3 regions of the Parabacteroides sp. AT13 genome follow, and region 2 is predicted to be linked to each of the others. Evidence: riboswitches for the same ligand, from Rfam matches in the RefSeq annotation. Region 2 holds a riboswitch; each other region holds the start of a gene.
The links. Region 2 has a riboswitch for thiamine pyrophosphate ahead of thiD (bifunctional hydroxymethylpyrimidine kinase/phosphomethylpyrimidine kinase). Riboswitches for the same ligand answer to the same signal wherever they lie in the genome.
Positions count from the first base shown of each region.

Region 1: linked by a shared signal. The riboswitch ahead of CI959_RS19760 (sulfide-dependent adenosine diphosphate thiazole synthase) and the one ahead of thiD (bifunctional hydroxymethylpyrimidine kinase/phosphomethylpyrimidine kinase) in region 2 are both predicted to bind thiamine pyrophosphate.
Region 3: linked by a shared signal. The riboswitch ahead of CI959_RS05130 (TonB-dependent receptor) and the one ahead of thiD (bifunctional hydroxymethylpyrimidine kinase/phosphomethylpyrimidine kinase) in region 2 are both predicted to bind thiamine pyrophosphate.

Region 1 is NZ_NQMH01000002.1:1,290,673-1,298,811, reverse strand. Features, by position in the region: gene CI959_RS19770 (DUF3440 domain-containing protein) at 1-1,295, shown strand, start outside; gene CI959_RS19765 (ParB/RepB/Spo0J family partition protein) at 1,279-1,803, shown strand; TPP riboswitch at 1,894-1,990, shown strand; gene CI959_RS19760 (sulfide-dependent adenosine diphosphate thiazole synthase) at 2,053-2,823, shown strand; gene CI959_RS19755 (hypothetical protein) at 2,880-3,299, opposite strand; gene CI959_RS19750 (DUF6769 family protein) at 3,370-3,774, shown strand; gene CI959_RS19745 (efflux RND transporter periplasmic adaptor subunit) at 3,853-5,061, shown strand; gene CI959_RS19740 (efflux RND transporter permease subunit) at 5,077-8,139, shown strand, end outside.
Region 2 is NZ_NQMH01000002.1:786,246-794,384, reverse strand. Features, by position in the region: gene CI959_RS17690 (thiamine phosphate synthase) at 1-581, opposite strand, end outside; gene CI959_RS17685 (thiamine phosphate synthase) at 572-1,168, opposite strand; gene thiD (bifunctional hydroxymethylpyrimidine kinase/phosphomethylpyrimidine kinase) at 1,161-2,009, opposite strand; TPP riboswitch at 2,004-2,101, opposite strand; gene CI959_RS17675 (BamA/TamA family outer membrane protein) at 2,205-3,434, opposite strand; gene cbiD (cobalt-precorrin-5B (C(1))-methyltransferase CbiD) at 3,587-5,458, opposite strand; gene cobM (precorrin-4 C(11)-methyltransferase) at 5,458-7,239, opposite strand; gene CI959_RS17660 (bifunctional cobalt-precorrin-7 (C(5))-methyltransferase/cobalt-precorrin-6B (C(15))-methyltransferase) at 7,236-8,139, opposite strand, start outside.
Region 3 is NZ_NQMH01000001.1:1,100,593-1,108,731, forward strand. Features, by position in the region: gene infB (translation initiation factor IF-2) at 1-205, opposite strand, end outside; gene nusA (transcription termination factor NusA) at 226-1,491, opposite strand; gene rimP (ribosome assembly cofactor RimP) at 1,496-1,963, opposite strand; TPP riboswitch at 2,201-2,311, shown strand; gene CI959_RS05130 (TonB-dependent receptor) at 2,354-4,552, shown strand; gene pnuC (nicotinamide riboside transporter PnuC) at 4,573-5,160, shown strand; gene CI959_RS05140 (thiamine diphosphokinase) at 5,178-5,837, shown strand; gene CI959_RS05145 (hypothetical protein) at 5,918-6,298, opposite strand; gene CI959_RS05150 (DUF3868 domain-containing protein) at 6,350-7,834, opposite strand; gene CI959_RS05155 (DUF3575 domain-containing protein) at 7,843-8,139, opposite strand, start outside.

The DNA of each region.
Region 1 (8,139 bases), 500 kb from region 2:
GAAGAATGGATGTGTACGAGGCGACAGAGAAAAGATTGAAGATCATTTTTGATTATTTCGATTACGTATACGTCTCTTTTTCCGGCGGAAAGGATAGTGGTGTACTGTTGAATTTGTGTGTAGATTATATTCGTAGATACGCTCCGGGACGAAAACTAGGTGTATTTCATATGGATTATGAGGTTCAATACAGCCAGACGACCGAATATGTGGAAAAGGTTTATGCCGCTAATTCCGATATCCTTGATATTTATCATTGTTGTGTTCCTTTTAAAGTCCAGACATGTACATCTATGTTTCAACAATATTGGAGACCTTGGAGCGAGGAGTGCCGGGATATCTGGGTTCGAGAGATGCCCCATTCATGTCTCCGGGCGAAAGACTTTGACTTCTTCAAGGAGGACATGTGGGATTATGATTTTCAGAATATGTTCCCTTTTTGGTTGTATCAACGGAAAATGGGCCGGCGTATATGTTGCCTTGTTGGTATCCGTACCCAAGAGAGTTTTAATAGGTGGCGGGCCATACATAGTGATAAGAATTACAGAAAACTAGCTAATTATAAATGGACTCGCAGAATGAATTATTCTATATATAACGCATATCCTATTTATGATTGGAAAACTCAGGATATCTGGATAGCGAACGGAAAGTTCGGTTGGCCATATAATCATTTGTATGATTTGTATTATCAAGCAGGGGTGCCTTTGTCCCGGCAACGTGTGGCGAGCCCATTCATATCCCAAGCGATATCCACACTGTTCATTTACAAAGTTGTCGATCCCGACATGTGGGGGCGGATGGTTGGACGTGTAAACGGTGTTGGCTTTGCCGGTATATATGGGAATACCTCCGCTATGGGATGGAGGGCTATCAAGTGCCCAGCCGGGTTCTCTTGGGAGAAATATATGTATTTTCTCCTAAATACCTTACCCGAAGAAACTCGTGAGAACTATTTGAATAAGTTAAGAGTCAGCCGTAAATTCTGGAGAGAAAAAGGGGGATGCCTCAGTGAGGAGACAATCGCTAAGTTACGGGCGGCTAATATTCCTATCATTGTGGAAGAATGTACCGCTTACCATACGGATAAGAAACCAGTACGGATGGAGTATATCGATGATATCAATATACCCGAGTTTAAAGAAATCCCTACTTACAAACGTATGTGTGTTTGTATTTTGAAAAACGATCATACATGCAAGTATATGGGTTTTTCCCAGACAAAACGAGAGAGGGATATGAGAAAAGAAGTAATGGACAAATATAATTTTTATAAGCATGGGAAACTTTGTTAGTCCGGCATATGGTGTTAGGGCTGTCCCTATAGAAAAAATTGTAGCCAACAGCTATAACCCTAATATCATGGCACCACCGGAAATGCGATTATTGGAACTTTCCATTTGGGAGGATGGCTATACGATGCCTTGCGTCTGTTATTATCTTGAAGAGGATGATTTATATGAGATAGTAGATGGTTATCATCGTTATCTGGTTATGAAGCAATCTCAAAGGATTTATGATCGTGAGAAAGGAATGTTGCCTGTAACGGTGATTGAGAAAGATATTTCAAACCGAATGGCTTCAACCATTCGCCATAACAGGGCTCGAGGGATGCACAACTTGGAACTTATGACGGAGATTGTTACGGAGTTGGTCAAATCTGGGATGTCTGATAAGTGGATCATGCGTAATATTGGAATGGATAAAAATGAGTTACTTCGGTTCAAGCAGATTTCGGGATTAGCTGAATTATTCCGGGATAAAGAATTCGGTTGGTCTGATGACTGGTCGGAAGAAGACTAAACTTTTTACATTTTGTTTGGCTGAGCGTTTTTTGCCTTTTATGGCTCTGTTGAGTACATATATACTAATTTTTTGTACATTTGCCCCCGACTTTTCACATAGGGGTGCCCGAGTCATACGGGCTGAGATTATACCCATCGAACCTGATCCGGGTAATGCCGGCGAAGGGAAAATAAGGTAGAACTAGGAAATAAAGGGGGCGTTACCTCTATGTGCTCCCTGATGTTTAAACTTTAATTAGTTATTAAGATGGAACAGATTGTTTCAAGTGGAATCATTGACTCTTACTTCGAGAAGTTGAAGAGCAACTTGTCTGTGGATGTAGCGATCGTGGGAGGGGGACCTTCCGGTATCGTGGCCGCTTATTTCTTGGCGAAAGCCGGTAAGAAGGTGGCGTTGTTTGATCGTAAGCTGGCTCCCGGTGGAGGTATGTGGGGCGGCGCTATGATGTTCAACGATATCGTGGTGCAGGAAGAGGCTATGCCGATTATCAAGGAATTGGGCGTAAGTTATAAGGAGGGTGCTAACGGCACGTATATCATGGATTCGGTACATACCACTTCCGCTTTGATTTATCAGGCGACGAAGGCGGGCGCTACGATCTTTAACTGCTATTCGGTAGAGGACGTGGTGTTTCATAACGATGCCGTAGCCGGTGTGGTAGTGAACTGGGCTCCGGTAATCCGTGAGGGGATGCACGTGGATCCGTTGACGATCATGGCAAAGGCTGTCTTGGAAGGTACGGGGCATGATTGCGAGATCGCCCGTGTGGTAGCCCGTAAGAATGATATCCAATTGAATACACCGACCGGAGGCGTGATCGGCGAGCGTTCCTTGAATGTGGAGCTGGGTGAGCAGACGACGGTGGAGAACACGAAGGAGATCTACCCGGGATTATTCGTTTCCGGTATGGCCGCTAACGGCGTAAGCGGTAGCTTCCGTATGGGACCGATCTTTGGCGGCATGCTGATGAGCGGCAAGAAGGCGGCTGAGTTGATCTGCGAAAAGCTTGGGAATTGAAAATTGAGAATTGAGAATTGAGAATTATTGATTGTTGTATCTTTAATTTTCAATTCTCAATTCCCAACGGTTTTTCCTTGTCTCAAGAATAAGAATCCCGTTATGATCAACGCCGTGGATAATCCCGTATAGAATACAGAAATGAAAGAATTCGGCAGTAAATGGAGCGCACGGATCGTGATCCCGAAAGCGATCATGAAGATCATGATAATCCAACCTTTCACGTCGAAGAAAGAGAACGGGCAATGTTTCCCGTTTTTCCGGGAGATCCGTTCGGAATGTTTATAGAAAAGCCGTTTAAAGACCAAATTGAAGAAAAGCAAGAAAACGATGGTCGCTTCCCCGATCTTGAATAACCAATAATGGGTATCGTTTAACCATGTGACGATACCGATGCGTAAGATATTGATACCGGCGAAAATCCATACGCAACCGGCGGTATATAATAATATCTTTTTATTTACTCCAAACTTCATCTATCTTTTTATTTACCGCAAACTTACAACATTCATGTAAAAAACGGAAAAATATCCTTATCTTTGTGCCATGCGTGAGAAAATGAAACAGAGGATTGTACAATACGTGGTGCTGATGGCCGGCATCTTGGCGTTGCTTTCTGTGGTTATCCCTCACCATCATCACCGGGACGGGATGCCTTGTTATCAATCCTTGACCGCAGAGCAAGCGCATGGCGATAAAAGCACAGATACGCATGATTGCGGTTGCGACGGGCATAACTTGGCCTATTTCAGTACGCATATTTCTCATTTTATGGATGGAGATGTGGATATACATCTGATGCCGTTACTCGTTTTATTTGATTACATTTATCCACCTGAACCGGCGTTTTGCGGACAGCTCCTTGATCACGAGAACGCCCCCTACATTGAGTCGCTGCACGACGCTTGGATAGTGAGTGCCTCGGGACTTCGTGCCCCTCCTATGTCTTGATACCTCGTTTGTGAGAGCGGGTGAGGACAGACTTGCCCCTATCTATTTATTATTAACGATATCAAGATTTTTTACACAATGAAGAAAATATATTTGGTAGGTGCGATGTGCGCTTACCTGTTTGCCGGTTGTGCGGGAAATGCGTCGCAAGCCGGACACGATGAGCATAATCATGAATTAGAGGCTCACGATCATGATCATGAGGGACATGAACACGAAGGCCATGACCATGAGCATGAGCATGAGGCCGGTGGTACCCATCCCGGCGAGATTGTCTTTAAGAAGGCTTTAGCCGAGGCCGTTGGTTTGCAGACTGTAACGGTTAATCCCGCTCCTTTCACGGATGTGATTAAGACGAGCGGACGAGTAATGGCGGCGCAAGGGGAGGAGTCCGTGATCGTCGCTACCGTCCCCGGCGTGATCTCGTTTGGTAGCTTGCCATTCGTGGATGGTACGGCGGTACGCAAGGGACAGGCCGTGTTGAGTATCGCTTCCAACGCCCTCTCTGATGGAGACGTGGCGGCAAAGGCTAAATTCGCTTATGAGACGGCGAAAAAGGAATACGAGCGTATGCAAGCCTTGGTAGGCGATAAGATCGTATCCGCCAAGGATTTCGAGCAGGCCCGCTTGAATTACGAGAACGCCAAGGTCGCTTATGAGGCGATAGCGGGAAAACAGACGGCGAAAGGCGTGTCTGTAGTCTCTCCCTTGAACGGTTACTTGAAGAACATCCAAGTGAAAGAGGGTGATTATGTATCCGTAGGTCAGCCTTTGGCTACGATCTCGCAAAACAATCGTTTGGTATTGCGTGCGGACGTGTCTGAGAGGTATTACAACGATCTTCCCATGATCCAAACTGCTAATTTCATGACTCCGTATGATAACGCTCTCTATAAATTGTCTGATTTGCGTGGACGGTTGTTATCGTATGGAAAGGCTTCCGATATGAACTCTTTCTATGTACCGGTGACTTTCGAGTTCGATAATAAAGGAGCGGTTATCCCCGGTTCTTTCGTGGAGATCTTTTTGTTGACAAAGCCGATGGAGAATGTCTTGAGCGTGCCTGTCTCCGCCCTTATCGAGGAGCAGGGCATTTATTCGGTATTTATCCGTCTGGATGAGGAAGGCTATAAGAAGCAATGGGTGACGCTGGGAGCGAATAACGGCTCGGAGGTACAGATCCTTTCCGGATTGAAACCGGGCGATGAGGTCGTGACCCGTGGCGCTTACCAGATCAAGTTGTCTTCCGCTTCTAACGCGATACCGGCTCATAGCCATAGCCATTAATAGGAGGGACGTTGCATGTTAAATAAGATAATTTATTATTCATTGCACAACCGGTTGGTAATCTTGGTTTGTGCGCTATTGCTGATGATCTGGGGTACGTACACGGCGTTTAATACGGACGTGGATGTGTTCCCGGACTTGAACGCCCCAACGGTCGTGATCATGACCGAGGCGAACGGTATGGCTCCCGAGGAGGTAGAACGCTTGGTGACATTCCCTGTGGAGACTGCCGTGAACGGTGCGATGGACGTGCGGCGTGTACGTTCCTCGTCTACCACCGGATTCTCCGTGGTTTGGGTAGAGTTCGATTGGGGTACGGATATTTACCGGGCTCGTCAGATCGTGTCCGAAAAACTGGCTGTCTTGGGTGAGAGCCTTCCCGAGAACGTAGGTAAACCGACCTTAGGCCCGCAGTCATCCATCTTGGGTGAGATGATGATCCTCGGTTTGACCGCCGATTCCACGTCTTTGTTGGACTTACGTACGATCGCCGACTGGACGATCCGTCCCCGTTTGTTGTCTACGGGCGGTGTGGCGCAGGTGGCCGTGATCGGTGGCGATATTAAGGAGTACCAGATCTTGTTGGACCCGGCTCGTATGAAGCACTACGGTGTAGGGTTGAACGAGGTGTTGGATGTTTGTCGGAATATGAACCGGAACGCCAATGGTGGTGTATTGTATGAGTTTGATAATGAGTATATCATCCGGGGTGTATTGTCTACGTCGAAGGCGGAAGAGATCGCTCAGGGTGTGGTGAAGACCGTGAATGAGTATCCGGTTACGCTGGGTGATATCGCTACGGTTAAGATCGGCGGTAAAAGCCCGAAGCTGGGAACCGCTTCCGAGCGGACAAAGCCAGCCGTGCTGATTACCGTGACCAAACAGCCGGATACGAGTACGGAGAAGTTGACGGAGAAGCTGGACGAGATTGTTGTCGATTTGCGGAAGAACTTGCCGGCGGATGTACATGTCTCTACGGATATATTCCGCCAGAGTCATTTTATCGATAACTCTATTAATAATGTAAAGAAGAGCTTGTTTGAGGGTAGTTTCTTCGTGGTGATCGTCTTGTTCCTGTTCTTGATGAATATACGTACGACGGTGATCTCGTTGGTAGCCTTGCCGTTATCTTTGCTGGTCTCTATCATCGTATTGCACTACATGGGATTGACGATTAACACGATGAGCTTGGGAGGTATGGCGATCGCTATCGGTTCCTTGGTGGATGACGCTATCGTGGACGTGGAGAACGTGTATAAACGAATCCGGGAAAACCGGCTCTTGCCTCCGGATCAGCAACGCTCTACCTTGGAGGTGGTTTACGACGCTTCCCGTGAGGTACGTATGCCGATCTTGAACTCTACCTTGATTATCGTGGTGAGCTTCGTGCCCTTGTTCTTCTTGAGTGGTATGGAAGGCCGTATGTTGGTTCCGCTGGGTATCGCTTTTATCGTGGCGTTGTTTGCTTCTACGGTGGTGGCGCTTACCTTGACCCCGGTGCTTTGTAGCTATTTGCTGAACCGTAAAGCGACGGGAATGAAGGAACTGCGTGAGGCTTGGATAGCCCGGAAGTTGAAGGTGGTGTATAAACGGGCTTTGGAGTTAGCGTTGGCTTACCAGAAATGGGTGCTAGGTACCACGATCGCTTTGTTTGTGGTCGCCTTGGTGATCTTCTTTCATTTGGGACGTAGTTTCTTGCCCCCGTTCAATGAGGGTTCTTTTACGATCAACGTAAGCTCGCTTCCGGGAATTTCCTTGGACGAGTCGGACCAGATCGGACGCCGTGCGGAAGCGTTGCTGTTGCAAGTGCCCGAGATAAAGACTGTGGCTCGGAAGACCGGTCGTGCGGAATTGGATGAGCATGCCTTGGGCGTGAATGTTTCCGAGATCGAGGCTCCTTTCGAATTGCAAGACCGTAGTCGGGATGAGGTGATGAATGATGTCCGCAAGAAGTTATCTACGATCAGCGGCGCTAATATAGAGATCGGGCAACCTATTTCCCATCGTATCGACGCTATGCTTTCCGGCACGGAGGCGAATATCGCTATCAAATTGTTTGGTACGGACTTGAACCTGATGTTTACGGTCGGTAACCAGATCAAGGCCGCTATCCAAACGATCCCGGGTCTGGTGGACTTGAAGGTAGAGCAGCAGATCGAGCGTCCGCAGTTGACAATCACCCCGAAACGTGAGTTGCTGGCTAAATATGGCATTCCCCTGCCGGAGTTCGAGGAATATATCAATGTGATGTTGGGTGGAGAGGCCGTAAGTCAGGTGTACGACGATGGCAAGAGCTTCGACCTGACCGTGAAGACCTCCGACGCTAGCCGTGCCACGATGGATGATATTAGCAATCTGATGATCGATGCCGCCGGACAGAAAGTGCCGCTAAGCTACGTGGCCGATATCCGTTCGGTGACCGGTCCGAATACGATCAATCGTGAGAATGTGCAACGTAAGATCGTGATTAGCGCCAATGTATCGGAACGTGACTTGCGAAGTGTGGTTAATGAGATACAGGATCGGGTAGAGGCTAATATCCGTTTGCCGGAGGGATACCATATCGAATATGGTGGCCAGTTCGAGAGCGAGGCGGCGGCCAGCCGTACCTTATTGCTGACGTCGTTGATGTCGTTATTGGTGATCTTCATGTTACTGTACAATGAGTTCAAGGACGTGAAGGAGAGCGGCGTGATCTTGTTGAACCTGCCGTTGGCGTTGATCGGTGGCGTGATTATCCTATGGCTTACTTCCGGCGAGATCAGTATCCCGGCGATTATCGGTTTCATTTCCTTGTTTGGTATCGCTACCCGAAACGGTATGCTGCTGATCAGCCACTATACGCATTTGCGTGGAGAGGGAATGGGATTGCGTGAGTCCGTGATACAAGGTTCCCTAGACCGTTTGAACCCGATCTTAATGACGGCGTTGAGTTCCGCCTTGGCGTTGATCCCGTTGGCGTTGAATGGCGATCTTCCCGGGAATGAGATCCAAAGCCCGATGGCGACGGTGATCTTGGGTGGTTTATTAACCTCTACGTTCTTAAACGGATTCATCATCCCGATTGTTTATCTGATA
Region 2 (8,139 bases):
ATAGGAATATCGATGCCAGCCTCCTTGCATTGAGCGATTATTTTACGATAACCATCCAAGCCTAAGATGGGACTCAAATTCTTCTTGGTACCCGTAAAGCGATACGGCCCTAGTCCGATATACGAGGCGCCTCGTTCTACGGCCAGCCGGATATCCTCAAAAGTATTCGCCGTAGCCCCGATATAGAAGATGGCATTGGAATCTAACTTGTCTCTCAGTACTTCCCAAGCGATATCCAAGGGCATATCATTCTTACCCAGATGACAAGCCGTAGCGCCACATGTCACGGCAGCCTCCAGATCATCGTTTACGCAGAAATCCACGATTCGCTCACATTCTTCCGCGCAGATAGTGGCACATGTACGTACGGTATCCTCATAAATCCCATCCTTCATGCGCAACTGTATCCATGAGCACCCTCCTTGGATTGCCATGCTTACCTCGTCGCATTCCGTATATTTAGGCGTACGATGCGTTATAAACATCAAGCGATTGTTTCCACCAAAAGGGGGGCGTAATCCGGTTGTTCTCCGACCGACTCTTCCATTCTCATCATATCCGAAATAATAATTTAAGGCCATACTTGTAATCGTTTGAATTGTTTTATGAGTTGATCCGCAACAAGAAGGGAGGGATCGTTTCCCCAAAGGGCCCCGAGAACGGCGACACCGCCGAAGGGGATATCTTTTAATTTCGTTATTGTCCGCGGGCAGATTCCTCCCAAGGCAATCACCTTATCATCGATGATGCCCTTCGCGTTTCGCAATCCATCTAAGGAGAATCCGCTACCATATCCTTCTTTGGATATACTCTGAAAGATCGGGCTAAGGAACACATAGTCGCATACCGGTTTATACTCGATAATCTCTTCCAGACTATGGCAAGAACGACTTATACTACCTTTATATAAAGGTGGAGCTTCCGGGTTCCTCTTGTTCAAATGGATTCCTCCTAAAGCCCTTTCTTCTGCCAAGGTAAACCAATCATGAAGAACGATCCTGTCGTAATAAGCCGGAGAGATCTTATCCAATAAGCCCTCCAATTCATCACGTTTACAATCCGGTTTACGTAGATGTAAACGAGACATTCCTTCCGCGAATAGAAGTTCGATCAAAGAAGCTTCATCCGCGAAAAAATAAGGTGTAGTAATTACGACCAGCTTATTCATGATTCCATCGGATTTTATGAAGGGCAGAGGGTGAGAAGAAGTGGTTTACAGGTCCGTGCCCTTTTCCCATGCATACATTTGCCCCGTGAACGAGCGCGTTATTCATATATTCCTTGGCTAATCGTACGGCTTCCACCAATGAATGGCCGAGTGCCATATAAGCGGCGATGGCGGACGATAGCGTACAGCCCGTTCCATGGGTATTGAAGGTCTCCACTGTTGGCGAGGCCAGACAAATCGGATTATTCTCATTGATAAATAACCGATCCACCGTTTCTACTCCGGGAATATGCCCCCCTTTGATCAATATAGCGTTACATCCTTTTTCCTGCAATTTCCGGGCGGCACATAAGATATCCGCCTCGTTATTGATTTTTATACCGGAAAGATATTCCGTCTCGGGAATATTCGGAGTAAGCAGTGTCGCTTTAGGGAACAACTCATCCATGATGGTTCGGATGGCGTCATCCTCCAATAATTTACTTCCGCTCGTGGATATCATCACCGGATCTAAAATGATAGAAGTTCGTCGGAAGGAAGGTAAAGTCTCAGATACAACCTTTACGGCATCCTTGTTATGTAGCATCCCTATTTTTATGGCATCTACGATGAAGTCCTCAAGAATAGCTTCGATTTGTCCTCTCAAAATCTCGGGAGAGATCGCTTGGATCCCTCGCACCCCCTGTGTGTTTTGAGCGGTTATAGCCGTTATCGCCGAGGCTCCAAAAACACCCAGCGAGGAAAAAGTCTTAATATCCGCTTGTATTCCGGCACCACCGCCACTATCAGAGCCAGCGATCGTTAAAGCTACCGGATAACGGTACGTTTCATTTTTATCCATTTAACATTCGTTTTTCTTACGGCGGCATTACCCGCATCAAGTAGTAAGGGTATGATCTCAGCCCATATAGTATGGCACCCCTTCGATGACGCAAACTTAGTGAAAAAAATCGATATTAAGATATTTCCGGCTTTTAAACGATAATTTTAACGCAAGGTTATACTTCCATAGATCGTAGACGGGAGCCTTCTGGTTTTAGAAGGCTTCCGTCATATTCATATAAACCGCCATTCCTTTTTGGTTCGGGTCTTTGCCTACGTCTAGGCGGAAGTTCTTGCCGGGTTGCATTTGGATACGTAGGCCTACGCCGTAGTTGAATTTCCACTTATTCCAGTCTACGATAGGAGCGTTTCCGATCGTACCCGTGCCAACCCAACCTACAAAACCACACTTCGCCCAGAAATTACCGCTCTTATATTTCTCCACGCTGCCGAACATATGACGATACTCCAGAATCCCATACGCCATGGTCTTGTCACGGTACTTCCCCCAATAATATCCGCGAAGATCGAAAGGGGAACCAAATGAAGGAAGCTCCGTAAAAGGAACGTTCCCCACACCGATTTGTGTCTTGGCGATCCATGCCAAGGTGCTACGAGGACGAAATACTTGCTGGAATTGGCGGTATTCCAGTTCGAACATCTCATAATTATATGCACCGCCTAAATACTTTCCGTACACCTTGGCGATCGCGCTTAGTAACATACCGGAACTTGGGGTCGCCACATCATTTCGTGTATCGTATTGAATCAAGCCGCCGACACCGATATTGACATAATCTCGTTTGAACTTATTGAAATAAGGATCTTCGGCCATCACCGGGTTGATATCATCTGATTTGCTGAAATTAATATCAAAAAGAGGACCCGTATATAAATGAGGCCTAACTTCCCATACGAAACGGGGATATAGTTGGAAAGAACTCTTATGGAATTTCGTTGTCGAGTCGCTCTTCTCGATTTGCTCGATCGTCTCATAGCCTTTCCCGAAATAATGCGAAGGTTCGTTCCGATAACCGTAACTGATATAAATACGGAAGCGATTCTCGTTCAAGAATAAGGTACCAGCACCGGCAAAAACGAACGTCCCGTTTAAGGTGATGTTAAATCCCGCAGGGATAAACGATCGTTGGGATATCGTATCATTCTTGTTTAAGCGAAAGCTAGCCAAAACCGCGCCACCTACGCCAAAGGAGGCTTCCGGCGTGTAAGACGGTCCGCCAAGGATAGACCACCAGATCCTTTTGTTGGCCCGTATGGAGTCTTTATGTAATTGTTTATGATAACGTTGTATTTGCTTTTCGGTCATAGGCTTACCGTCCAGCATCAGCACTTCTTTCGGAATCGTGTCATTGGAAATACCTTGCGCCTTTACGGAAAAGGCGAATAGAAGGCAGGCCATATAAATTAAAAGATATCTAAACATTATTTTAATCAATATTTAGAGGGCAAAAGTACGAAATCCTCCTAATATGTATTCTTAAAGAATCCCTAATAAAAAAGAATAAACAGCTAAAAAGAAATGCTATTACAGTCTGGGGGGTGTAGAGACGTAGCGTGCGTGCTGCGTCTCTAAAGCTAAGATTGGTATAAGACCTTGCCCTCTTCGGATATTAACAGCAAGGTTAGTTCGCCGTCGGGAAGGATAGGAGCGCAATACGATTTACATTTTTGTAAAAGTAATGGGAAGAAACGATTTTGATCTTTTTCCGTAAGAAGCTCCCACAATTCACGGGCCAACGTAATCCGATTGATTGCATCTACGGTCGCCTCCTCGCATTTCGCTTCTTTCGCTACATCTTGAAGGAAGCCTTTGTTCATGACGACTTTTTTGCTGTGTGTATCCAGGAAACCTTCCGCAAGTTTCACCGCCTTGCCGATCATGATGCCTAAGATAACCTGCTTGAAACCTAAATCGGCAGCGATCTTTAGCGTCTCTCCGATAAAATTCCCGTAATGGACGAATGATTGTGGAGGCAAAGGAGCGTATAAGCTCCGAAGGTAGCGTTCACTCTTCGCCCCGGAATTAATAACCAACGTCTCGCAACCTATCGCTTTGGCGACACTGGCTTCTTTCCGTATCGAGGCGATAAAAGCGTCCGATGAGAAAGGACGCACGATTCCGGATGTCCCGATAATAGAGATTCCCCCGATAATTCCAAGTTTCGGATTGAAGGTACGTTTCGCCAACTCCTCGCCACCGGGAACCGAGACCGTGACAATAGCGACGGAATCGGGTGAGGGCAGGAGTGGAATCAGCTCTTGCCGGATCATCTTACGGGGCGTGGCGTTTATAGCCGGGCCACCGACTTTCAAGCCGAGTCCCGGAAGGGTCACGGTTCCGACTCCTTCACCTGCTTGGAAGATGACTCTTCCCGTATCGTCGCTTTCTGTTTCTTGACAATGTTCTTCTTGTGCCATTACCGTGGCACAACCGGATGCATCGGGAGATAATTGAACAGTAACCCGGATCCGGCTATGATTCGTCACGTCCGGATCATCCCCAGACTCCTTGATCACGGTACAGGTGGCGGAGGAACACCCGGCCCATTCGGTATAGGCTACCGGCAACGTTATCTGTTCTCCCGAGGGTAATGTTATCTGGCTTTCTGTTTGTTCCTTCCGTGATAATAAGGCCAATAAAGCAGCTTTTGCGGCGGCGGTAGCACAAGCTCCGGTCGTATATCCGCTTTTCAAGGGAAAGAATTCTGGTAATAGGCGTTCAATTTGTTTGCGCAATCCGTCTTCACCATACACTCGGTAGAAAGTTTCCGGTAATGCGGGACGCTTCACGACAAATACTGGTATTCCGAATTGGCGGGCAGCGTTCACTTTATCCGTAAAATAGCCGGAGAAACCACTTTCCTTTGTCAAGATGGCGTCCGGATGGAGTTGCTCCAACAACTTTAACTCATCCTCGCCTTCTCGATAGAAAACCAGACTTTCTTGGGGGAAGCCCTGCTTCTCGGCCAACGACAAAGATTCCTCCCGCTCCAATATACGGAACCAAGTGGTATGCGATCGCCAATAAGGGCGGAGCGGGGCAAGGGTGTTCACGCCACTGAGGGCAAGTAGCCGTTGGATACCTTTGTTTTCCATTTGGTGAATTGCGTCTGCATAACTATCGCACCAAATCAAGTCCTCATCACGAGGTGGATACCGACGTTCGTAACGGATCACCGGAATCTGTAAACATTTCGATACTTTTTCGATCGTTTGGTGTAACACTTGAGCGAAAGGGTGTGCCGCATCAATCAATAGCTTAATCGCGTGGTCACGACAAAAACACTCCATTTCCTCCGCATTCATGGCTCCGGTCAAACGGATTCCATGCGCGCATTCAATGGATTGCAAAGTTCCTTTCGTAGAATAGTAATAGATAGCGGCTGCCTCGTCCGCTACCCGCACAGCCACACGACCTTCTGTCGTTCCTCCAAGGATCAGTATCATTACTTACGGAAAAGATGTTTGAATTCATCCGCATATAAGCGGGATAGACCCTTGCGATTATCGATGGCATCCCCGACGACAAGTAATGTTGTCAGTGTAAGATGATTCTCTTTTACGATTTTCGCGAGATCTTTCAGTTGCCCACGGTAGATCCGCTCGTCTTTCCATGTCAATTTATAGCAAGCGGCTACCGGAGTGGTTGGAGCGTAATGTCGCGATAATTCCTCTTGGACCTTCTCTACGACACCGGCGCTTAAGAAGATACACATCGTACTTTGGCTTTGAGCCAGTTTGTGCAGTTGCTCTTTCTCAGGCATGGGCGTACGTCCTTCGCCACGAGTGAGGATGATCGTTTGTACTTTCTCCGGAATCGTGAACTGGGAATAAAGAGCGGCGGCGGCGGCTTGGAAAGAGGAAATACCCGGAGTGATATGATAATCCATCCCGTATTGATCAAAGTAATTCATTTGCTCTTGAATAGCTCCATAGATGCAAGGATCGCCCGTGTGCAAACGAACGACAAACAATCCTTTATCATAAAACTCTTTCATCAACGCAAACTGTTCTTCCAGATTCATATCCGCCGAGCTTCGCACCGTAGCGCCTGCCTTCGCGCATAAGGTAAGTTCTTTCGGGACGAGGCTTCCTGCATACAGGATCAAATCCGCTTTCTCCAACATTTGCCGTCCGCGGATAGAGATCAAGTCCGGATCGCCGGGACCGGCTCCTACGATCTCGATATGTCCCTTGCGGCAGGCCGTCCGATCTAACGCTACGGCAAAGGTATATTCATTTCCTTTCCCTAAATCCGCTTTTTGCTTCTCGACCAAAAGCGGACCGCCATGAGCCGCATAAATGGCGGAAGCTTCCGATACACTTGGGGATTCGGTTACCTCCAGTACCTTCTCCGAGGGATTGGGTACCGGGATATCTTTCAGCTCCTCCGATGTATAGGTGTGGAAAGGGCATTCCATAACTCCATAAGCCAATAATGTCAGCACCGGTTCGCATTTCTTCAAATCGATTGTATTTACATCCGCCAAAGCTTCCGGATATAGGCGTTTATCACGCAATACATCTTTAATATGTTCGTAAACGACCGTAGGATCGCCTTGCATATCCTTGCGGCAACCCATTCCTAGGTGGAGGACTTTCGGTATATAGGTGATCGTAGGGATGGATGTATCGTATTGTTGGGGACTGACGATCATCAATAACTCATAGTCTTGCTGCGGTATCGCCTCGAAGGAATAAAAGATAGAGACATGAGACGGGACCGTACGCTCCAAATAATCCGTTCCTTTATCTCGTATATCAAGGAGTAGCGCTGTCGGTTTTCCATTGACAAAAGTGGAGATGGCGGCATTGCTATCTTTGGCGATCAAGGTCCAATCGTATTTCTTCCCTAATGTATCGAGCGCCCATAGGTTTGCGTTGTCGCTTTGTGTCGTAATAATCGCTTCGGCTCCTAATAGGTTCGCTAACTCTTTGGAAAGATCGTTCGCTCCACCGATATGTCCAGATAAAACAGGAATCACGTATTTGCCGGTACTATCTATACAAACCACGGCCGGATCGGTATGTTTATCTTCCGCGAAGGGAGCGATACTGCGTACGCAAATTCCCATCGCTCCAATAAATACCAAACTACTGGATTCGTGAAAAACCTCTTTTGAGAAAGAGCCGAATGGTAATATCTTCGCCTCGGGATAAGAAGCAAGAATTCGCTCAGCAAGCCCCCGGCTGCTATCGGATATTGGAATAATTGATATTGTACTCATAATTTATAAATAACATTCACGGTAATCGTATTAAAATCATCAATCGTGATACGGGTTTGGGCGGATATCCGAAGACCGGTTTGGCGGACCGCTTCCTCTAAAAGCGCTTTGCTTTCGTCGGATACGGAGTTGAAGACGATGACACCGTTCTCTTTCATCTTTTTGGAAACTACCATAAGGATCTCCACTAATTTCCCGCCATGTCCGCCGATAAAGATTGCATCCGGAGCCTCCAACGCTGATAAATCCACCGATAAGAAATCTCCGATTATAGCCTCGATACCCGGAGTCCCAAAACGACGACAATTCTCAGTCATTAACTTTCGTCCCTCTTCCCGGATCTCAAAACTCGTGATATGCAAATGCGGGAACAGCAATTTAGCCTCTATCGAGACAGAACCCGTGCAAAAGCCGATATCCCAAAAACGTTCCCGGTTTCTCAGATCCAGCATGCTTAAAGATAACAAACGGATCGGCATTTTGGTTATCATCTTCTCCCGCCCGCTCAAATGCTCGAACGCGGAATCCGGCAGGCCGAACTTACGGGAATGCCCGTCACGCTCTTTCCGGAGAATCAAGCAATTCGGATGAACGAAATTATTCATTGCCGCAGCTTGTATACTGAATTGGCGGATGCTCTGCCGTTCGGTATTTCCTAACCGTTCTCCCACGAACATGGTATAATTATCATAGCCGTATTCCAGCATCCGGCGAGCGATAGTCGTAGGCGTATGTTCCCGATCCGTGAGCACGCCTATCTTAGACGCACTTTCGATCAAGGCACGATCGAACTCGTGCCAAGGCCGTCCGGTAAGGGAGACGATCCGCATATCGTGGTAAGGCATCAATAGATTTTGTGCCAAGAGTTGCAAGGAATTAAATGACGGGTACAGGCGGATT
Region 3 (8,139 bases), on a different contig from region 2:
CTTTCCGCACACGATCCGCCGCAAAATTACGATCTTTCTCTGGCAGATCCTTTCCAAACTCTTTTACGAGCAAAGCATACTGTTCATCACTGATCCTCGTGTTGGGATTATCCTCAACCGAGAACCCATTCCGGTGCAGGAACTCAACCACCGTGTTGATTCCCACGTTCAATTTTCTCTGTACTTGAATTAATTTTATAGGCATATCTAACTTTGTCGTAATACTTATTCGTTACCTTCATCTTCAAATTCCGCAGATAAGATAGCTAAAAGATCGTCCACGGTCTGCTCTTCCAGATCGGCACGTTCAATAATCTCATTGCGGTCCATAGCAAGGACACTCTTCGCCGTATAGCATCCTATATTCTTCAGTGCGTCGATCACCCAGCTGTCGATCTCGTCGGAGAACTCATCCAAGTAGATATCCTCCTCGTCCGCTCCTTCGATATCACGGAATACGTCAATCGTATACTCAGTCAACATACAAGCCAACTTAATATTCAGACCGCCCTTACCGATCGCTAAAGAAACCTCCTCCGGACGTAGATAAACCTCAGCTTTCTTTTCCTCCTCATTCACACGGATAGAAGAGATCTTAGCCGGGCTTAAGGCACGCTGGATAAACAAAGAGAGATTTGAGGTGTAATTAATCACATCAATGTTCTCGTTTCTCAACTCGCGAACGATTCCGTGGATACGAGAGCCTTTCATACCTACGCAAGCGCCTACCGGATCAATACGGTCATCGTATGACTCGACAGCCACCTTGGCACGCTCTCCCGGGATGCGGGCGATCGCCTTGATCGTAATCAAGCCGTCATTAATCTCCGGAACCTCCAACTCAAACAACCGTTGCAAGAAGACCTTATCCGTACGGGAAAGAAGGATCTTCGGGTTGTTATTATAGTTATCCACACGTTGAACGATCGCACGTACGGTCTCTCCCTTACGATAGAAATCGGTCGGGATTTGCTCGGATTTCGGCAGTAGCAACTCATTACCATCGTCATCCAGCAACAGGATTTCTTTCTTCCACACCTGATAAACCTCAGCGGCGATGATGTGGCCTATTTTATCCTTATACTTAGCGTACAAGCTGTCTTTCTGCAATTCAAGTATCTTTGAAGCCAAAGTTTGGCGCAAGTTTAAGATCGCACGGCGTCCGAAGTCTGCAAAATGCACCTCGTCGGTCACTTCCTCGCCCACCTCACAGTCGGCATCGATTTTACGGGCCTCCGTCAACGTAAGCTGCAAGTTCTCATCCTCCAATTCATCATCAGCCACAACCGTACGGTTTCTCCAGATCTCGAAATCACCTTTCTCAGGGTTGATAATCACGTCATAGTTCTCATCCGTGCCAAACATCTTGGCGATCACGTTACGGAACGAATCTTCCAAAACGCTAATCATCGTATCTTTATCGATATTCTTCAACTCCTTGAACTCCGCAAGGGTGTCAATCATACTGATTGTTTCCTCTTTCTTGGCCATAATCTTACTTGAATCTTATTAAGTATTTTGTATATTTTATTTCATCAAATGTATACGACTCATCCTCCACCACAGTCACCTTCCGCTTAGCGCCTTCCGGTTTCACCTTCTTCTCGACAGAGACAACCACACCGTTCTCGTCGGCAGATTTCAACACACCGGTCAGCTTCGAGCCGTTTTTCAACAGCATCTCCACCTCGTTTCCGATGTTCTTGACGTATTGGCGAAGTACCTTGAAAGGAGAAGTAATGCCGGCGGAGCCAACCTCCAGCTCATAATCCTCGACGTCACGATCCAGATGCTCCTCCAAATACCGGCTCAACTCAGCGCAATCATCAATGCTTACCGCTTCATCGTTATCAATTTCAACGACTATCAGGTTTCCCGGTTTAATCACCACGTCTACTAAATAATTGCTTGAAGAGGCTAGTTTTTCCTCTATTAATTGGCTTACCACTTTCTTTTCTATCATACACATATCTGTTAAGAACAAAAGAAGGGGACTACCCGCCCCCTCCTCAACTTCACTTAATCGCCCGCAAATATACAAAAAATCAATGAGTTCTCAAAATATCCTCATCTTTTTACAGAAAAAATTAATACGACACAAACCGGATTACTATCCATAGTAATCAGAATTAATATCTATAGAAATCCGATTTACTATTGACAGTAATATTTATTAACACTTTTATGCCTATCTTTGCTGCCGAATACGAAGGGGTGCTCGCAAAATCCTTCACGAAAGGAGCGGGCTGAGATCATACCCATAGAACCTGTACAGGTAATGCTGTCGTAGGGATTCATGCTTCTCCGATCCTTTCTATTCATCTATTTAGTTTTAAAGCAAAAAGATGAAAAGATGAAAAATGTATTGGTTATCTTGGCCGGCTCCTTACTGGCTACAACCGTCAAGGCACAAATGCCCAGTCCGGTCGACTCCTTGAAAATCTCAAAAGACGTATCTTTGGATGAAGTAGTTATTACCGCTACCAAAGTCGGGAAAGAAACCCCGGTAGCTTATAGCGACATCTCCAAACAAGAGCTAAGCAGCCGGAACAACGGGCAAGGTATCCCATTCCTTATCTCCCAATCCCCGTCTGTTATCATGACCTCGGATGCCGGAACAGGTATAGGTTACTCCGGTTTTCGTATCCGGGGGACAGACGCGAACCGTATCAATATCACGATCAATGGCGTACCGGTTAATGACTCCGAGTCTCATACCGTATTCTGGGCTAATATGGCCGATATAGCCTCCTCGGTAGAATCGATCCAGATCCAACGAGGTGCCGGAACCTCTACGAACGGAGCCGCGGCTTTTGGCGCTACGGTCGCCATGCAAACCGAGAAACCGTCCTTAAAGCCTTACGGCGAATATTCCGTATCAGCAGGTTCTTTCGGTACGCTGAAGCATACGGTAAAAGGCGGTACCGGATTACTTTACGATCATTTCGCTTTCGACGCCCGCTACTCCAATATCCGTAGCGACGGCTTTATCGATCGTGCCTCCGCCCGTATGAGCTCTTACTATGCCTCCGCCGCTTTCTATGCCGATAATACATTGATTAAATTCCAAGCCTTCGGGAACAGCGAGAAGACCTATCAAGCATGGAACGGTGTTCCGTCTTATTTACTTGACACAGATCGTAGCTATAATCCATGCGGAGAATATGAGGAAGATGGAGTGAAGAAGTTTTATAACAATCAGACGGATAATTATTGGCAACACAACTACCATTTAATGGCCAGCCAGCGTATCGGAGATTTCTGGAATATGAACCTGACCCTTCATTACACCGATGGTAACGGATATTACGAGGATTATAAATCGAAAGCCAAATTCAGCAGTTATAAGCTACCGGAATATATCGATCCGGAGGGTAATACCGTAAAAAAGACCGACCTCGTGCGCCGTAAATGGCTCGACAATTATTTCTATGGGACCGTTTATAGCGCGAACTATCAACGTGACAATACCCGCCTTACGCTGGGAACCGCCGTCAACAACTATGTAGGCGACCATTTTGGCCGGGTAATGTGGACCAAAAGCGCAAACGTCTTGCCACAACCGGATTACGAATATTACCGCAATACCGGTAAGAAATTAGACTACAACGCATACGCAAAATTGACCCAACGTCTTTCCCCTCTTTTCACCGGCTATCTGGACTTACAATACCGTGGGATCCATTACACCATTAAGGGAAACGATGACAAAGCCGAGGAAGAGCTGGACATTCATAAGAACTGGAACTTCTTCAACCCGAAAGCCGGTATAAACTTCCATAATAACGGCCATAACGCATTCGTCTCTTTCTCCGTCGCAAATCGGGAACCGAACCGTGACAATTTCACGGAGGCAGGCCCCGAAGAACGTCCTACCCACGAGACCTTATATGATTACGAGGCCGGTTATAGTTTTGGTAACAACCGTTTCCGGGTTGGAGCCAATCTCTATTTCATGGATTACAACAACCAATTAATCCTGACCGGCAAGATCAGCGAGATCGGTGAGGCCCTCACTTCCAATATAAAGGATAGCTACCGAATGGGCATCGAGCTTACCGGAGGTGTACAAATCACCTCTTGGCTGAATTGGAACGCGAACGTAACCCTCAGCCAAAATAAAATCAAGCATTTCGTGGAATACGTGGATAACTGGGATACCGGAGTACAAGAGATCAACGATCTAGGTACAACGAATATCGCTTTCTCCCCAGACCTAATCGCAAACAGCATGTTCGATTTCGCTTACAAAGGATTTATCGCTAGTTTCAACTCGCAAGTAGTAGGCCGCCAATACATAGACAATTCAAGCAGCAAGGATCGTTCCATCGATCCCTACTTTATCAATAGCCTACGTATCGGTTACGCCTTCCAGCCTAAGTTCATGAAAGAAATAACCCTAGACGTGACTATCAACAACCTCTTCAACGAGAAGTACGAGACCAACGCATGGGTATACTCGTATATCGAAAACGGCACACGTAAAAAGGATGACGGTTATTTCACCCAAGCCGGCACGAACGCCATGGCCAGGATCACCTTCAAATTCTAACTTAATTTTCAATTACTAAAATGGTTTGGCTAGAATACTTCGGAGTAATAACCGGTCTACTCTATCTCTTTCTAGAGATTAAACAACATAAGGCCATGTGGGTGGTGGGATTCCTCACCTCCCTCGTGTATGTATTTGTCTTCCTGTCCGCTAAGATCTATGCGGACATGGGATTGCAAACCTATTACGTAGGAATCAGCATATACGGTTTCTATCAATGGACCCGGAAGAAACATGAGACACACACGGAAAACGACAGTCTTCCCTCCGACCGTATCCTATACACCCATCTGAGCCTTCCGCTTTTCGTGGGGATTATCGGAACATTGGCCGTTGTATTCGCCATCTTATGGTATCTCCTTCATCAATTCACGGACTCTCCCATCCCCGTAGGCGATGCGTTCACCACGTCGGTAGGCATTGTCGCTACTTGGATGCTGGCAAGGCGAATTATCGAGCATTGGATTTTTTGGGTAATCGTAAACCTCGTTTCCGTATATCTTTATTACCTTCGGGGCTTGTATCCGACGATGCTACTCTATTTTTGCTATGCGACACTAGCCATAGTAGGCTATTACAATTGGCGGAAGAAAGGGGAAGAGTTTTGAATTATGAATTTTGAATTATGGGAGATAATATGGAAAGTCTGGAAGGAGGATGTGTGATCGTAGCGAATGGGAGATTTCCTTCCGCTGAGTTACCCTTGAGATTATTAAAGGAAGCGAAAACGATTATCGCTTGTGATGGAGCCGTAAAGACACTTTATGAAAAGGGTATTCATCCGGACGCTATCGTAGGAGACTTGGACAGCATACCCGCCGGCCTGCGCGAACGCTACGCAGACCGAATCCATCATGTAGAGGACCAAGAGATCAACGACCTCACCAAATCCGTCCGTTTCGCCCATACCCAAGGCTATCGAGAAGTTCTCATATTAGGAGCTACCGGATTGCGTGAGGATCATACATTGGGAAATATATCCCTTCTTATGGACTATGCCCACTTATTCAAGCGGGTGGAGATGTTATCCGACTATGGCCTTTTCACTCCTATCTTAGAAACAACAACCTTCGCTTCTTATCCGGGACAACAAATCTCCATTTTCGTTCTTTATCCCGAAGGGGAGATTAGTACGGAAGGACTCCGTTGGCCCATTCGCCGACGAAAGCTCACCTCATGGTGGCAAGGAACTCTCAACGAGGCTTTGGGAGACCAATTCACTGTCACTCTCTCCCCGGATTGCCGGGTAATCATTTACAGGGAGGCATCCCATACAAAAGAATAGTCCTGAAAAGTATCACTACTTTCCAGGACCCTTACACCCCTCAACTTTACATGCTTAAATAAGAAGCGTTCGCTTCCTTATCAAGCAGATAATTTTTTTAACTCATTCTCTTTCCATTCGGAAAAACCTTCTACCCTATCCCTTATCTGGAACTGTAGCTTATCGTCGGCAACCAACTTCAGCACAGCCGTGGGAGAAAGCGGCAAATACATATCATTCACGGCGAAAAAAGCTTTCAGTAAGACCACGTCATAGTCATCGTGGATTACTTCTTTCTTTAATACAACCGGTACCTCCATCTGAGTCAGATAGTAGGCTGAACGTTCGTATGCGCACCAAGCATCTCCTTCCAGATACAGATAGACATTGTTTGGATTATCTACCTCATGAGGCAGAACCAACTCTACTACATCTGATGCTTGTTCCATATAAAAGAAATTATTATTAATATTTGTCTTCATGACATTTACAAATTAAGTGCCTTCTGCCCTATACGTAGGGAGGAATAGCTATCATTTTACAGCGTTGAAACTATCAAATACCGCATTATCCTCTATTTTCTTGCGTAATTCCTCTAAATTTATAGCTGCGGCCTTTACGCCCATATCCTGAGCCTGCTTCAATAGAGATTCCGCTTCTGCCAAATCACCGGTCAACATACTTAACACTCCTTTTGCGTGAACCGCCTCTGGGGCGTTCCCCGCTTTCGCCAAATAGTTCTTAGCGGAAGCATAATCACCCTTGCCCATAGCGATATTCGCAGCGTTAAGATTCGCTACCGGATCATTCGGGAACATACGGACAGCGATATCAAATACATTATTATATTCGTCACTACCGATCTCATAGCTGTTAGCCACCGCGAACATCTCCCCTAAACTTAGCTGTTGCGGACGGGTCTTGATGATCTCACGCCCCTCATCCACCGTAAACTCGCGTACCGTATAATCAATCTTATATTCCGAGCGACGTAACGAAGGGAAAATATCTTTCAATACATAACGGAAAGCGGCGCCCCCCCCCAAGGCACGCAACTTAGCCTCCTTGCGATCCGGATCATCCGAGCTATCGATAATCGCCAATACCTCGCTACGATTCGGTACATTCGGATCGGCCTCTACCTTTTCCTTAAAACCGGCCCAGTCTTCCGGTTCCGAGCTCATCGTGAAGAAATCAGCCTTGAAGTCATTCTTTTGGCGGATATAGTCACGTAACGCTTTGACTCGATTATCCGCCAATTTCTTATTACTAGCGTAAGAGCCTTCCGGTGAGGCATATCCTTTCAGTACGATACCTGTCGGTTTCACGTTCTTATCCTCTGTAACGGTACGGATCGTATTATTGATCTTCGCCAACTCCACCGCATTATTCCGGAAATCCGGAAGAATCTGATATTTATCCACTTGGAAGTCCAAGAAAGCCGTACCGACTTCCGCACGATGCTTCTCCGTCTCCGCCATCGGCGTGATATAAGAGAATGTAGGCTGAACCTCATAGCGCTTATCCGGACGGCGGCGAATCTTATCCGCGATCAATAACGGACTACCGGCCTCTTCCTTACCGCAACCGCATAGATTCGGGTCTAACACGACACGTGCGTCTTTCATCCAATCCTCAAAAGGCACGGCGGTTTTATAACTTACCACTTGATCTTCCTTACCGGCTTTCAATATGGTATAATGAGGTACGTCGTTCAAATTATCCAAAGCGACCTCACGGTTATATACTTTCTGGCGGATACGTCCGTTCACCAAAATAGAAGGAAGCCCCTCCTTTTGCGATGCCGATTCCAAGACGGGGGTCAGTTCCAAATAGCTACGGGATTTCACCGCATCACCACTTACTGTCACCACGGCATCGATATATATCGAGTCACCCTTCTGCACCACGTCGTTACAAATCACTTTAACCCCATCCGAGGCAGTCTGTCCCATGATCGCCGGAGACACGACGGCCATCATAGCCGCCATCATATATGTATTTATCTTTTTATTCATCGCTTGGGTCATTTAATAAAGTAAATAATAGAAATAGCCGCCTTCGTAACCCCGAAATAATCTTTCGTCTCGCTCTTCAATATCGTACCACAAGTAGCGCATGGATACTTATCGTAATCCAGATGCGCCCAGCCGATACCCAGCACGGCTTCCATGCTCCACCGGTCGCTCAACAACCATTGATAACCATAAGAAAGTCCGGCTCCATACAAATTACCTTGATACCGATGATTCTCCATATTCTTGCTCAAGAACTTCAAACCTCCAACATTGTAATCCGCATAGTGCGCATGTAAGCCGAAGAA